One region of the Streptosporangium sp. NPDC050284 genome, then DNA from elsewhere that is predicted to be linked to it. Evidence: riboswitches for the same ligand, from Rfam matches in the RefSeq annotation. Region 1 holds a riboswitch; the other holds the start of a gene.
The links. Region 1 has a riboswitch for glycine ahead of gcvT (glycine cleavage system aminomethyltransferase GcvT). Riboswitches for the same ligand answer to the same signal wherever they lie in the genome.
Positions count from the first base shown of each region.

Region 2: linked by a shared signal. The riboswitch ahead of gcvP (aminomethyl-transferring glycine dehydrogenase) and the one ahead of gcvT (glycine cleavage system aminomethyltransferase GcvT) in region 1 are both predicted to bind glycine.

Region 1 is NZ_JBITIZ010000007.1:373,796-381,407, forward strand. It holds gene ACIBH4_RS19180 (DUF6286 domain-containing protein) at 1-187, shown strand, start outside; gene ACIBH4_RS19185 (hypothetical protein) at 415-2,535, opposite strand; gene ACIBH4_RS19190 (L-serine ammonia-lyase) at 2,607-3,983, opposite strand; gene gcvH (glycine cleavage system protein GcvH) at 4,056-4,445, opposite strand; gene gcvT (glycine cleavage system aminomethyltransferase GcvT) at 4,442-5,533, opposite strand; glycine riboswitch at 5,567-5,661, opposite strand; glycine riboswitch at 5,662-5,760, opposite strand; gene ACIBH4_RS19205 (gamma-glutamyl-gamma-aminobutyrate hydrolase family protein) at 5,832-6,527, opposite strand; gene ACIBH4_RS19210 (3-oxoacyl-ACP reductase) at 6,684-7,460, opposite strand; gene ACIBH4_RS19215 (aldehyde dehydrogenase family protein) at 7,466-7,612, opposite strand, start outside.
Region 2 is NZ_JBITIZ010000013.1:239,377-246,988, forward strand. It holds gene gcvP (aminomethyl-transferring glycine dehydrogenase) at 1-2,660, opposite strand, end outside; glycine riboswitch at 2,840-2,932, opposite strand; gene ACIBH4_RS28625 (MerR family transcriptional regulator) at 2,948-3,568, opposite strand; gene ACIBH4_RS28630 (bifunctional nuclease family protein) at 3,713-4,183, opposite strand; gene ACIBH4_RS28635 (MerR family transcriptional regulator) at 4,263-4,913, opposite strand; gene ACIBH4_RS28640 (FHA domain-containing protein) at 4,940-5,452, opposite strand; gene ACIBH4_RS28645 (mannose-1-phosphate guanyltransferase) at 5,793-7,612, opposite strand, start outside.

The sequences.
Region 1 (7,612 bases):
GGAGGAGGTGAACGGGGCACGGGTCCGGCTCACGTCGCGGATCGTCGAGGTCACCGTGTTCACCGACGCCGAGCGGACCGGCCCCGTGCTGCGCCGGGTGGGTGCGGCGGTGGGCGACCGGCTCGCGGGTCTGGGCGCGATGTGCGCGGGAGAGGTCGTCGTACGGCTGCGCAGGAAGGGGGCCTGATGAGGCCCTACCCGGGCAACCGGATCGGCCTGGCCGTCACGGGGACGGTGCTGGTGTGCGCCGGGCTCTACGCCTCCCTGAGGGGACGCGGTGACCTGCCGGGACAGGCGCCCGATGCCAGGCTCGTGCCCCGAGGGTTCCCCCGGTGGCTGGCCGCGCATCCGTTGCCGGGCTGGCTGGTCGCGCTGCTGCTGGTGGCGCTCGCTCTCCTGGCGCTGCGGTGGCTGCTACACGCCCTGGGATGGGGACGGTGGGGCAGACGGACCGGGACGGGGACCGCCATGCTTGGAGTCGCTCTTAAAGAAGTCGAAGGGCTCACTCGTGTCCGCGTCAGGTACGTACGGCACGAGCGGTTGCGCATCGGGGTGGGCTGCGCGCCCTCGACCGATGTCGGCAAGCTCGTGTCCCGGCTGAACAGAGACGCGGTGGGGAAGGTCAGACGGGCGCTCGGGGAGGTAGAACTCGGCGTGGTGGTTCGCCTTCACGTTCGCCGCCGCTGACCCTCCGTACTCCGGCGGGTCCGCCGCCCCTCCGTACGCCGACCGTTCGCTCGTCGCCCCGTACGCCGGTCGTTCGCCCGTCGCCCCGTAGGCCGGGCGCTCACCCGTTCCTCCGTACACCATCCGGTCCGCCGCGTTTCCGTACGCGGGTGTCTCGCCCGTCGTGCCGTACACCGGCCGGTCCGCCGCCTCGCCGTACGAGGTCCTCACGGACGTGCTCTCCTTGTGAGCCCGCCCGCCGTACGACCTGTGCGCCGTCTCGTCGAAGGGGCTCGCGTACACCGGTCGCTCGGCCGTCGCGCCGTGCGAGGGGTCCTCGTCGCCGGGGCCCTCGCCCGGAGGTTCCTCGTCCGTGCTCCCCACCGGAACCTCGGGCGCGTTCTCCTCGTGCTTCTCGTGCCTGGCGCCGAAGGCGAGTCCGGCGGCCAGGCAGAGCAGCGGGAGGGCGGGGACGACGTAGCGGTGGTCGAAGGCCGCGATGAAGGGCGGCAGGATCAGCAGTATCGTCCCCGCGGCCCAGGGCAGCAGTACCGCGCCGCCGAACCTCCGCAGCCGCATCAGCACGCCGACCAGGCCGACCAACATGATCACCGCGAGGTACGGGCCCCGCACGAAGCCGTACTCCTGGTACTCGCGCAGCAGGCCCGCGTAGGGCTCGGCCATCACCGGCGCTCCCGACGAGCCCTGGTAGGCCACGGTCAGCTGCTCGGCGGTCTTGCCCTGCGAGGCGGCACTGGAGGTGAAGGGCCGCACGGTGTCGGGGAAGACGTAGGCGCTCTGTGGGCCGGGAGCCGGGTAGACGCGCCGGGTCCAGTCGAAGATGTGGGCCGCGTCCTCCAGGCCCACCCGGAGGAAGTCGAGCGGCTGGGCCATGATCGCCTGGGTGGCGAAGGCGCCCGCGAGGGCGTCGCGCTCGGCCCAGCTGCCCTTGACCTTGTTCAGCGGCGACTCGCCGTCCCAGATGTAGACGGGCGGCGCCGCGCGCTGCCGGTACGGCTCGACGGGGCACAGGGCCGCCTCGGGGCCGGCCGGCTGGATTCTGGCGCAGTCGGCGAAGGTCATCGTCCGGGCCCAGAGGAAGGTGTTTGCCCTGGTCAGTCCGAAACTGCCGTGCTCGGCCCTGAACCAGGCCGCGTACGAGCCCAGGCCGATCGCGGCGGCCAGCGTCGCGGAGAGGACCGCCCGCCACCCGGCCCGGCGGATCACCATGCAGACCAGCGCCACGGCGATGAGCGGCAGCCCGATCGTGCGGGTGACGGTCGCCGCGGCGAGCAGAGCCCCGGCCAGCGCGGCGACCCACGCCGCGGGGCGTCGCCGCCACAGCAGCAGCGTGACCGCGAGCACCGCGAGGAACTGGAAGAGCAGGTCCGCCATGACGAGGTGTTCGAGCTGGATCTGGTAGGCGTCGAGCAGTACCGGCAGCGTGGCGAGCGTCGCGCCCCACCCCGGCAGCCCGCCCAGCCTGCGCAGCAGCAGGTAGACGCAGACGGCCACGACCAGTCCGAGCAGGTGTTGCACCGCGACCACCGCGGGGATGCTGGACAGCGGCTTGAGGATCCACAGGAACAGCGAGTAACCCGCGGGACGGGACTCCAAAGGGCGAGGGTCGAGCCCGGCGTTCAGGTAGACGAAGGAGTCGGCCCAGAACCACAGGGCGGGCCGGTAGCCGAGCATGGCGAGGACCCGCAGGCCGCCACCCGCAAGGAGGGCGGTGATGAAGAGCCAGTGCGACCTGAGGAAGCGGAGCGTCCGCAGGGAGTGGGAGAGGCGGGCTGGGCGGCGGGAGCGACGGGAGCGGCTTGCCGGGGGCGTTCCCGTTACCACCGCGACCTCCCGAATCCCGCGCATGGCCACCCAGCATAGGCGTGGGATCGGAGGAGGCTGCCCGTGATGCGAAATTTGGTAGCGATTGCCCGCTGTCAGCACTCGATGACGTTCACCGCGAGCCCGCCCCGGCTGGTCTCCTTGTACTTGTCGAGCATGTCGCGGCCGGTGTCGCGCATCGTCTTGATGGCCTTGTCCAGTGAGACGAAGTGGCGGCCGTCGCCGCGCATCGCGATCCTGGCGGCGGCGATGGCCTTGATCGAGGCGACCGCGTTGCGTTCGATGCACGGGATCTGCACCAGACCACCGATCGGGTCGCAGGTGAGCCCCAGGTTGTGCTCGATGCCGATCTCGGCGGCGTTCTCGACCTGCTCGGGGGTTCCGCCCATCACCTCGGTGAGCCCGGCGGCGGCCATCGAGCAGGCCGAGCCGACCTCACCCTGACAGCCGACCTCGGCGCCGGAGATGGAGGCGTTCTCCTTGAACAGCACGCCGATCGCCCCGGCGGTCAGCAGGAAGCGGATCACGCCCTCGTCGTCGGCGTCCTTCGTGAAGCGGTCGTAGTAGGTGAGCACGGCCGGGATGATGCCCGCGGCGCCGTTGGTGGGCGCGGTGACGATCCGGCCGCCGGCGGCGTTCTCCTCGTTGACCGCGAGGGCGAAGAGAGAGACCCAGTCCATCGTCTGCAGCGAGTCCTTCTCTCCCGGCTCGCTCCGCAGCTGCCGGTGGAGCTGGTGGGCGCGGCGGCGGACCTTCAGGCCGCCGGGCAGCACGCCCTCCTTGCCGATGCCGCGCCGCACGCACTCGCTCATGACCTGCCACAGGACGAGCAGTTGGTCGCGGACCTCGGCCTCGGTGCGGCCGAACGCCTGCTCGTTCTCCAGCATCAGCCCGGAGATGGACAGGCCGGTCTCCGCGCACTGGGCGAGCAGCTCGGCGGCCGTGGTGAAGGGGTACGGCAGGACGGTGTCGTCGGCTTTGATCCGGTCGGCGCCGGTGGCGTTCTCGTCGACGACGAAGCCGCCGCCGACCGAGTAGTAGACCTTCTCGCGGATCGTCTCGCCGGACTCGGACAGGGCGGTGAAGCGCATGCCGTTGGGGTGGCCGGGGAGCGAGATCTTGCGTTCGAAGACGAGGTCCTCGCCGATGACGAAGGGGATCTCGCGCGATCCGTACAGGGAGATGGTGCCCGACTCGCGCATGGCGGCGAGCCGGCCCTCGACCGCGTCGACGTCGACGAGCTCGGGTTTCTCGCCGGACAGGCCGAGCAGCACGGCCTTGTCGCTGCCGTGGCCCTTGCCGGTCAGGCCCAGCGAGCCGTACAGGACGGCGCTCACCCGGGCTGTCTTCTCCAGGAGCCCGTCCTGGTGGAGGCCGCGGGCGAACTTGTGGGCGGCGGCCATCGGGCCGCCGGTGTGCGAGCTGGACGGGCCGATTCCGATCTTGAAGAGATCGAAGACGCTGATCGTCATCTGAATCCTTCCAGCGTGGACGGCCACGCGCGCCCTCCGACGCGCGTGACCGTGACGCGAGCGGGGAAAGGCTTAGGACTCACCTGAGGTGAGCGCGGCGTACTCCTCGGGCGACAGCAGGTCGTCGGCGGAGCCCTCAAGACGTACGCGGAACAGCCAGCCCTCACCGTAGGAGTCGCTGTTAACAAGCGAGGGGTCGTCCACGACGGCCTGGTTGACCTCCACGATCTCGCCGTTGACCGGCGCGAAGATGTCGCTCACCGACTTGGTCGACTCGACCTCGCCGACGGCGTCACCGGAGGCGACCGTCGCGCCGACCTCGGGCACCTGCACGTAGACCACGTCACCCAGCGCCTCGGCGGCGTAGGCGGTGATGCCCACGGTGAGGGTGAGGCCGTCATCGATGCCGGAGATCCACTCGTGTTCCTTGGTGTAGTGCAGGTCCTCGGGAATGCTGCTCATTTTTTCCTCCTGTAGAAAGGCAGTGCGACGATCTCGACCGGCTCGTGGCTGCCCCTGATGTCGACGGCCAGTCCTGACGACTGGTCGTTGTCCACGTAGGCCATCGCGATGGGCCTGCCCAGTGACTGGGAGGGCGCCCCGCTGGTGACCTCACCGACGACCGCGCCGTCACCGGCGACCACCACCGGATACCCGTGCCGGGGCACCCTGCGGCCGGTCGCGACGAGGCCCACCAGGCGGCGGGACGGCGGGACGTCCTTGAGGGATTCGAGGGCGGCCCGGCCGACGAAGTCGCCCGGTTTGTCAAACCTCACCACACGGCCCAGCCCGGCGTCGAACGGGGTCAGGCCGGCCGACAGCTCGTTGCCGTACAGCGGCATCCCGGCTTCCAGCCGGAGGGTGTCGCGGGCGGACAGGCCCGCGGGGATCAGGCCGTGCGGCGCGCCCGCCTCGGTGAGGGCGGCCCAGAGCGGCTCGGCGTCCTCGGCCGCGACGAACAACTCGAAGCCGTCCTCGCCGGTGTATCCCGTACGGGCGACGAGGGCCTCGCGGCCCGCGACGACGGCGGGCAGGCCGGCGTAGTACCTGAGCCCTTCGAGGTCGGCGTCGGTGAGCGAGCCCAGGATCTCCACGGAGCGCGGCCCCTGGACCGCGACCAGTGCGTACCGGTCGGAGCGGTCGTCCACCGCGGCGTCGAAGCCCTTGGCGCGGCCGGTCAGCTCGGCGGCCACCCGGGGGTAGTTGGAGGCGTTGGCGACGACCATGAACTCGGCGGGGGCGAGCCGGTAGACGATCAGGTCGTCCAGCACGCCTCCCCCGGCGTCAACGATCATCGTGTAGCGGGCGCGGCCGGGTTCCAGCGCGGAGAGGTGGCCGATCAGCGCGTAGTCGAGGGCTTCGGCGGCCTGCGGGCCCGTCACGAAGATCTCACCCATGTGGGAGAGGTCGAACAGGCCGGCCGCCTTGCGGACCGCGTTGTGCTCGGCCGACTCGCTGCCGTAGCGGAGCGGCATCAGCCAGCCCGCGAAGTCGGTCAGCGTCGCGCCGAGGGACTCGTGGACGCCGCGCAGCGGCGTAGGTCGGGACATGTGCGCACCTCAGACAAGGGACAGATGAGAGCATCCTCCCCCTCTGTCGTGGGTGCCTGAGAGTTTCATCCGAGTTTTACCGGACTTTCACCTTCGGCGAGGTCGTGGGACCTGCTTTCCAGAGGGCACCTACCCGCACGGTCCTTTGCCTTGAGAGGTTCGCGGGGAGGGCTTGCTCCTTCAGGGGTCCTGGGCTGGCTGTCAGGACGCTCTCCCGCACGGGTTCACCGGTGTCGCCGCCAGCCTAACCGCCCGCACCGGCCGAGCGAAATCCCCTCACGGCCCCGATCCGTGCCGGTCAGGGGGCGGCGTGCCGTACCAGCGCCTCGAACAGAGCCGACTCGTCGTCGGTCTCGGGGTGCCACTGGACGGCGACGGCGAAGGGGTGGTCGTCCACTTCCACGGCCTCGACCGTGCCGTCCTCGGCGTGGGCGGTCACGGTGAGGCCCTCGGCGAGCCGGTCGAGGGCCTGGTGGTGGTAGTGGGCCACCTCCACGGTCTCGGTCCCGAAGATCTTCGAGGTGTGGCTGCCGGGGGCGAGCCGCACCGGCATCCTGCCGTACCGGCCGGGGGCCGGGGCGTGCCCGGCGTGGCCGACCACGTCGGGCAGGTGCTGGTGGAGGCTGCCGCCCAGCGAGACGTTCAGGATCTGCATGCCCCTGCAGATCCCCAACAACGGCGTGCCCCGCTCCAGAGCCGCCTCGACCAGTCCCAGCTCGGCGTCGTCGCGGAACGGCCTGACGTAGCCGGTCCGCTCGTGCGGCTCCCGCCCGTACCGCTCGGGGCCGACGTCACCGCCACCGGCGAGGATCAGCCCGTCCAGGCGTTCCACCAGCGCCGAGGGGTCGCCGGCGGGGGGCAGGATCACCGGCTGCCCGCCCGCGCGGGCCACGTGGTCGACGTAGTCGTACGGCAGAAGCGCGGTGGTCGTCTCCCAGACGGTGAAGCGCGCGGGCTCGACATAGCAGGTGATGCCGATGACGGGACGGGACATGATCTCCTGTCTTGCTCTTGCCGGAACTCCTGGCTGCCCCCGAAGCCGGGCGGTGGAGCCGCGTCCCCTCCTCGCACGGTATCGACCACGGCGGGCCGACCCGGGAAAGGGCCGGGGACATGCCGGGACGACCCACGGGGGAGAGGGACACGAGGTCTACAGCGGGGTGACGTACGCGCCGGAGATGCCGCCGTCCACCAGGAACTCGGAGCCGGTGATGAAGCTCGCGTCGTCCGAGGCGAGGAACGCCACCGCGGCGGCGATCTCGGACGCCTCGGCGAAGCGGCCCACCGGGATGTGGACGAGGCGGCGCTGCGCCCGCTCGGGGTCCTTGGCGAACAGCTCCTGCAGCAGCGGCGTGTTCACCGGCCCCGGGCACAGCGCGTTCACCCGGATCCCCTCGCGGGCGAACTGCACGCCCAGCTCGCGGGACATGGCGAGCACCCCGCCCTTGGAGGCGGTGTAGGAGATCTGGCTCGTCGCCGACCCCATCACGGCGACGAACGACGCGGTGTTGATGATCGACCCCTTGCCCTGCCGCCGCATGTACGGGATGGCGTGCTTGCAGCACAGGTAGACCGAGGTGAGGTTCACCTCCTGGACCCGGCGCCAGGCGTCGATGCCGGTCTCCAGGATCGAGTCGTCCTCGGGCGGCGAGATGCCCGCGTTGTTGAACGCGATGTCCACGCTGCCGTAGGTGTCGAACGCGGTCTGGAACACGCGGGCGACGTCGTCCTCGTCGGTCACGTCGGCCCGCACGAACAGTCCCCCGACCTCCTCGGCGGCCGCCGAGCCGGTCGTCTCGTCCAGGTCCACGCACACGACGCGGGCGCCTTCGGCGGCGAACCGGCGCGCGGTGGCGAGGCCGATCCCGCTTCCGGCGCCGGTGATGACGGCGACCCTGTCCTGCAAACGGTCCTGCAAACGCAGCATCGCTTCTACTCCTCGGAAATGAAGACGTTCTTGGTCTCGGTGAACGCTGACAGGGCGTCGGGGCCCAGTTCGCGGCCGAGGCCCGACTGCTTGAAACCGCCGAACGGGGTCCAGTAGCGGACGCTCGAATGCGAGTTGACGCTGAGGTTGCC
Region 2 (7,612 bases), on a different contig from region 1:
AGCGGGTTGTCGGTCCTGTCGTACGCGCCGGAGGCGACCTTCGCGATCTCCTCGCGGATCGAGATCATCGCCTCGCAGAACCGGTCGAGTTCGGCCAGGTCCTCGCTCTCGGTCGGCTCGATCATCAGCGTTCCCGCCACGGGGAAGGACATGGTCGGGGCGTGGAAGCCGTAGTCGATGAGGCGCTTGGCCACGTCGTCGACCGTCACCCCGGTCTCCTTGGTGATCTGGCGCAGGTCGACGATGCACTCGTGGGCGACGAGACCGCCGCGGCCGGTGTAGAGGACCGGGTAGTGGGGGCTGAGCCTGCGGGCCAGGTAGTTGGCCGACAGGATGGCCTGCTCGGTCGCCGCCTTCAGGCCGTCGGCGCCCATCATCCGGATGTAGGCCCAGGAGATGGGCAGGATGCCCGCCGAGCCGTACGGCGCGGCCGAGACCGGGCCGACCGCCGTACCCTCACGCAGCGGATGGCCGGGCAGATAGTCGGCCAGGTGGGCGCGGACCGCGACCGGGCCGACGCCGGGGCCGCCGCCGCCGTGCGGGATGCAGAAGGTCTTGTGCAGGTTGAGGTGGGAGACGTCCGCCCCGAACTCCCCCGGCCTGGCCAGGCCGACCAGCGCGTTGAGGTTGGCGCCGTCGACGTAGACCTGCCCGCCGGCCTCGTGCACCAGCTCGCAGATCCGGACGATCGTCTCCTCGTACACGCCGTGCGTGGACGGGTAGGTCACCATGATCGCGGCGAGTTGCCCGCGGTGCTTGTCGATCTTCGCGACGAGGTCGCCGAGGTCGACGTTGCCCTTGTCGTCGCAGGCGACCACGGCCACGCGCATGCCCGCCATGACGGCGCTCGCGGCGTTGGTGCCGTGCGCGGACGAGGGGATCAGGCAGACGTCGCGGCCCGGCTCTCCGCGCGCGGTGTGGTAGGCGCGGATCGCCAGCAGCCCTGCGAACTCCCCTTGCGAGCCGGCGTTCGGCTGAAGCGACACGGCGTCGTAGCCGGTGACCTCGGCGAGCCAGCGCTCCAGCTCCCCGATCAGCTCGATGTAGCCCGCGGCCTGGTCCTCGGGCGCGTACGGGTGCAGCCCGGCGAACTCCGGCCAGGTGATCGGCTCCATCTCGGTGGTCGCGTTGAGCTTCATGGTGCAGGAGCCCAGCGGGATCATCGACCGGTCGAGCGCGATGTCCTTGTCCTGGAGCCTTCGCAGGTAGCGCAGCATGGCCGTCTCGGAACGGTGGCTGTGGAAGACCGGATGGGTCAGGTAGTCGCTGACCCGCGCCAGCGCGGCGGGCAGCGCGTCGTGGGCGGCGGCGTCGAGGTCGGCCAGCACGGCGCCGCTGATCTCGAAGGCGGCCAGGACCTGCTCCAGGTGGAGCGGCTCGGTCCTCTCGTCGCAGGTGACGCCCACGTGGTCGGCGTCGACCAGGCGCAGGTTGACGCCGTTCTCGCGGGCCGTGGCGACGATCTCCTCGGCGCGGCCGGGCACCCTGGCGAGCACGGTGTCGAAGAAGGTGTCGTGCACGACCTCGACACCGCCCTGGCGCAGGCCCTCGGCGAGCACGACGGCGTACCTGTGGGTGCGCCGGCCGATTCTGCGCAGGCCCTCGGGGCCGTGGTAGACGGCGTACATGCCGGCGATCACGGCGAGCAGCACCTGCGCGGTGCAGATGTTGCTGGTGGCCTTCTCGCGGCGGATGTGCTGCTCGCGGGTCTGAAGGGCGAGCCGGTACGCGGGACGCTTGTCGGCGTCCTGGGAGACCCCCACCAGGCGGCCGGGCAATTGGCGCTGGAGACCGTCGCGGACCGCCATGTAGGCGGCGTGGGGGCCGCCGAAGCCGAGGGGGACGCCGAAGCGTTGCGAGGATCCGACGGCGATGTCGGCGCCGAGCTCGCCGGGCGCGGCCAGGAGGGTGAGGGCGAGCAGGTCGGCGGCGGCGACCACCTGGGCGCCGCGCGCGTGGGCGGCGTCGGCGATGGCGCGGAAGTCACGGACCCTGCCGCTGGCGCCGGGATACTGCACGAGTACCCCGAAACACTCGGGAAGCTCGGCGGTGAAGTCGCTCTCGACCAGCTCGATGCCGAGCGGCTCGGCGCGGGTGCGCAGCACCGCCTTGGTCTGCGGCAGCGCGTCGGCGTCGACCACGAACACCTTCGAGGGGCCGCGGCCGGCGCGGCGGGCCAGGGTCATCGCCTCGGCGGCGGCGGTGGCCTCGTCGAGCAGGGAGGCCCCGGCGACGTCGAGGGCGGTCAGGTCGGAGACGACGGTCTGGAAGTTGATCAGGGCCTCCAGACGGCCCTGGGAGATCTCCGGCTGGTAGGGCGTGTACGCGGTGTACCAGCCGGGGTTCTCCAGGAGGTTGCGGCGGATGACGCCCGGAGTGATCGTGTCGTGGTAGCCCAGGCCGATCATCGAGGTGAGCACGGTGTTGCGCCCGGCGAGGACTCGCAGCTCCGCGAGGGCCTCGGACTCCCCTGCCGCCGGGGGCAGGCTCAGCCGTCCCGCGGAGCGGATCGCCTCGGGCACGGCCACCGCGACCAGGTCGGCTACCGAGGCGAATCCGACCGCCTCCAGCATGCGGGTCTGGCCGGCGTCGTCCGGCCCTATGTGGCGGGTGGAGAACGGCAGGGAGCCGAGTTCGCTGAGCGATGACAGGTCGGTCATTGTGAAGCCTCCCGGGACGGGGTGGAGACCGGCGCTGGGCGCGGGCGTATGCCTGGTCTCCCCCTCTGTCATCACGACCGTCTCACGCGTCGTGACCTGAGAGCTTCACCTACCCGTGGCGGGAGGCTTGCACCGTCGGTGAGGCGCACCTGGCCGGCGCGCCTGCTTTCCAGAGTTGCCTCGTCCGTGCGGTACCGGGTGCCTGAGAGATTCCGGGGAGGTTGCTCCTTCGGCGCCCCGCTCACTGTCGGGGTCTCTCCCGCACAGGGTCAGCAGCGAGTCCGAGTTTACCCGGTTCGTCGTACTCTGCGACGGCGGGCCAGCTCATCGGCCTGATGATCGCCTAAAGGGCCCTCGCTCGACTCCGCACGTTCGCCGGGCAGATCCGCGAGGGAGCCCTCCACCTCCTGCCACACCCGTCCCAGTGCTATGCCGAAGACTCCCTGGCCGCCCTGGAGGAGGTCGATCACCTCGTCGGGCGAGGTGCACTCGTAGACGCTCACCCCGTCGCTCATCAGGGTGATCCCGGCCAGGTCGTTGACGCCCCGGTCGCGCAGGTGCTGCACGGCGATGCGGATCTGCTGGAGGGAGACTCCGGTGTCGAGGAGCCGTTTGACGACCTTGAGGACCAGGATGTCGCGAAAGCCGTAAAGGCGTTGGGAGCCGGATCCGTGGGCGGCTCTCACAGTGGGCTCGACGAGGCCGGTGCGCGCCCAGTAGTCGAGTTGCCGGTAGGTGATACCGGCCGCGGAACAGGCCGTCGGGCCCCTGTAGCCGATGTCGGCGGGCACCTTCACCGGTTGCCCGTCGAACAGCAGACCCTCTTCACCCGCGCGCTGACGTGCCGACTGGCGTCGTTTCGGGTCATCCTGATCGGCGTTTCTACCCTCGCCGCTGCTGACCGCCACGCGGACCTCCGGCTTTCTCTCATCCCACGGCCTGATCTGGGGGTTTACGCACGGCCGCAGGGTTCACATGCACCGTAGGACTGGGGCCAAGTCCAGTCAACGACCTCACTCGGCGCGTCGTGAAGCGTAAATGCACCGAAATTCCTACCCCGCGCGGCCGAAGTCCTCGGGCGTGATCGTGTCAAGGAACTCCCTGAACTTCTCCACCTCGTCCTCCTGGTCGTCGGGGATGATCACCCCCGCCTCCCGGACCACATCCTCACTCGCGAAGATACGTGCACCGGTGCGAAGTGCCAAGGCGATCGAGTCCGAGGGACGCGCGCTCACCTCCACCCCGTTGGAGAACACGAGATCGGCGAAGAAGATGCCGTCGCGCAGGGCGACGATGTTGACCGTGCTCAGCCGGACTCCGAGCCCTTCGAGCACGTCACGGAACAGGTCATGAGTGAGCGGCCGGGGTGGTGGCTCCTCGGCCTGGGCCATGGCGATCGCCGTGGCTTCTGTCATGCCGATCCAGATAGGTAGGTAACGCTCCCCATGTGTCTCTTTCAACAAGACGATCGGCTGGTTGGAGGGCATTTCAACTCGAACGCCCACGACCTCCATCTGCAACACGGGCTGCTCCGTCTTCGCTGGATTCCGACCGGTTTGTTCAACGTAACACTCGTGGGGGTACGAGTGCCTGGTCAGGCTCTCACCGACCGAGAGCCCCACGCACGCCGGAACGCAGCAGCGAGGCGTGCAATTCCAGCAGCAGGCCGGAAATCTCCCTCGCCGTCTCGTCGGCCTGGTCGATCGCGCCCGGCCCGCGACGGCGCAGCAGAGGGGCGACGGCCTGCTCCACCAGACCCGCCTCGCGCTCGGCCGCGGCCTTGACCGCCCTCAGGTGGCGGGCGCGCAGGCCGAAGGCGGCGAGGGCTCCGACGCTGCGGGCCACGGCCAGCGCCTCGGCGTCGTAGTAGCGGGCCACCGCAGCCAGCAGGCCGTAGTCCTCAAGCTCGGCGAGGGTCTCCTCGTCGAGCTCGGCGGCGGAGATCAACTCCTCGCGGGTGAGCCTGAGCTCGGGAGGAGCGTCGTCGGGGACGGCGCGCGGCCGGGCGGCCGGGCGCTCCTCGCGATCGGCCGCCTCCAGATGATCCTTGATCACTCGCAGCGGCAGGTAGCGGTCACGCTGCTCGCTGAGGATGTAACGGAGCCGCTCGACGTCGGCGTAGCTGAACTTGCGGTAACCGGAGGGACTGCGCTCCGGCTCGATCAACCCCTCGCCCTCCAGGAAACGAATCTTGGAGATGCTGACGTCGGGGAACTCGCCCTGCAGGAGGGCGAGCACCTCCCCGATGCTCATGTGCGCACGAGCGGCCTGCGAGCTCATCATCCTCCAGCGGCGCCGCGGGTGAGGAAGACGAGGCGGAACTTGCCGATCTGCACCTCGTCCCCGCCGTACAGCGGGACCTCCTCGATGCGCTCGCGGTTCACGTACGTGCCGTTGAGGCTGCCGACGTCACGGACGGTGAAGACCCCGCCGCCGCGCCGGTAGAACTCCACGTGACGGCGCGAGACCGTGATGTCGTCGAGGAAGATGTCACTCTCCGGATGGCGGCCCACGGTGGTGAGATCGCTGTCGAGCAGGAACCGGCTGCCGGCGTTGGGGCCGCGCATCGCGACCAGCAACGCGGTGCCCGGGGGCAACTGCTCGACGGCCTGCCGTTCGGCGAGAAGCGTCTCACCTGTCTCCGCCTCGTATGCCTCGATCCCGGAGAGGGAGATCGTCGATGTGCTGTCTCCGGCGGTCTCGGCTTTGGTAAGCGGCGACCCGCATCGTGAACAGAAACGGGCATCCTCAGGGTTGGCATGACCGCACTGCGTGCAGTAGACGCTCGGCATCGATCGGCTCGGCCTCCTACCGCGAAGACGCGGCAACGGTACTCAGTGATGCGCGCCTCGCTTCTTCGCTTCTCAAGTGTTTTCTCGGACTGCGAATGCCGCAACATACAGTGATGAGGCGCGAAGGTCAAGGTTGACGCTGAACCGCGGGTACGGTCGGTGACAAAGTTACAGTGGGGCACTGTCTCCGGTCCATGGCGCCGCGCTGTGTTTTGTCGCGACCGCTCGGCCCCGAGCCCTCATCCGCCCCCCTTCCCGCCCGGCTTTCCCCGCTCCGCTCGGCTCACGGCCCTCGCTCACGACCCTCCTCCTGCGCCCGTCTGGACCCCGCCTGGGCCCCTCAGCCGCCCGCGGCATCCTCGACCACCCGCGCCCAGTGCTCGATCAGGCTCTGCGCGGAGTCGACGTCGAAGCCCTCGGCCCACAGGTGGGTGACCGCCTCCGTCGGATCGGGCAGCACCAGGGCCCAGCCGCCGTCCTCGGCGACGACCCGGACCCCGTCGGTGGTGTCGATGCGGTAGTGCTCGGCGGCCTCGATCACCGAGCGCATCACCGCGCCCTTGGCGGCCCACGGGGTCGGCACGGTCCGGCGCAGCAGCTTGGCCTCGGGGATCCTGGCGTCGATCTGGCTGAGCGAGAGCCTGGTTCTGGCGACCAGGCCCAGCAGGCGCAGGAACACCGCCAGGCCGTCCACCGTGGGCCCGAACTCGGGCACGATGAAACCGCCGCGCCCGTCGGCCGCGAAGATCGTCTCCGGTCCCCTGGCCGCGGTGGTCAGCGCGTCGATCGCGGTGGAGGTCCACTCGGCCTGCACGCCGTGGAACCTGCAGACCTGCTCCGCCACCCGGGTGGTGGTGACCGGCAGCGCCACCCTGCCTCCGCGCCGCTCGGCGGCGACCAGGTCGAGCACCACCAGCAGGGCGCGCTCCTCGCTGATCAGCTGGCCCATCTCGTCCACCAGCGCGACCCGCTCCCCCACCGGGTCGAAGCGCACCCCGAAGGCCGCCCTGGAGGAGCTGACGAGCTCTGAGAGGCGCTGCAGATCACGGCGGCGCTCGGCGAGGGTCTCGGTGGGCGAGGCGTCGTCCAGCCGGTTGTTGACGGTCAGCACATCCACCCCGACCCGGCCCAGCAGGCTGGGCAGCACCAGCGAGGAGGTGCCTCCCGCGCAGTCGACCACGACCTTCATGTCGACGTCGCGCACCCCGCTGATGTCGACCAGGCGCAGCAGCTCGTGCGTGTAGTCCTCCACCGCCCTGGCGGGGAAGCTCAGCTCGGCGATCTCTCCGGGGAAGGCGCGGCGGAACTCCTGCCGGGAGAAGACCCGGTCCAGCTTGCGCTGGGCCGCCGGGGACAGGTCCGCGCCGTGCTCGTCCATGAAGACGATGTCGACGCTCTGCGGGTCGCCGGGGGTGGTGCGCAGCGCGATGCCGCCGACGGCGTTCTCCCGGGCGGTGTGGAAGCGGGCCACCGGGAGCGGGGACGCCTCCAGGTCGAGCACGTTGATCGCGCTCGCGTTCAGCGCGCTGATCACCGCCCGCTTCAGCGCCCGCGCGGCACGGGAGGAGTCGCGGGAGGTGATGACCGAGGCGCCCTTCTTCAGGGTGGTGGCATACGCGCTGGCCAGCCGTACGCACAGCTCGGGGGTGATCTCCACGTTCACCAGCCCCGACACCCCCCGTGGGCCGAACAGGTTGCGCTGGGCGCGCGGCTCCCAGATGACGCTGTTGTTGATCACCGCCCCGGCCTCGATGGTCTTGAACGGGTAGATCTTGACGCCGGAGGAGATGTACGCCTCGGCCTCGATGATGCACTCGTCGCCGACGACGGCGCCCTCCTCGACCCTGGCCGCGGTCATCAGGTCGGTGTTCTTGCCGATCACGCAACCGCGCAGGTGGGCGCTGGGCCCGACGTAGACGTTGTCGTGGACGACCGCGCGGTGCAGGAAGGCTCCCTCCCTGACCACCGCGTTGCTGCCGAGCACGGTGTACTCGCGCAATTCGGCCCCTGCCTCGACCTTGGCGTAGTCGCCGATGTAGAGGGGGCCCTTGAGGACGGCGTCGGCGTCGACCGAGGCCCCCTCGGCCACCCAGACGCCCGGCGAGACCTCGAAGGCGTCGATGTCGACCTTGACCCGCCCCGACAGGACGTCGGCCTGGG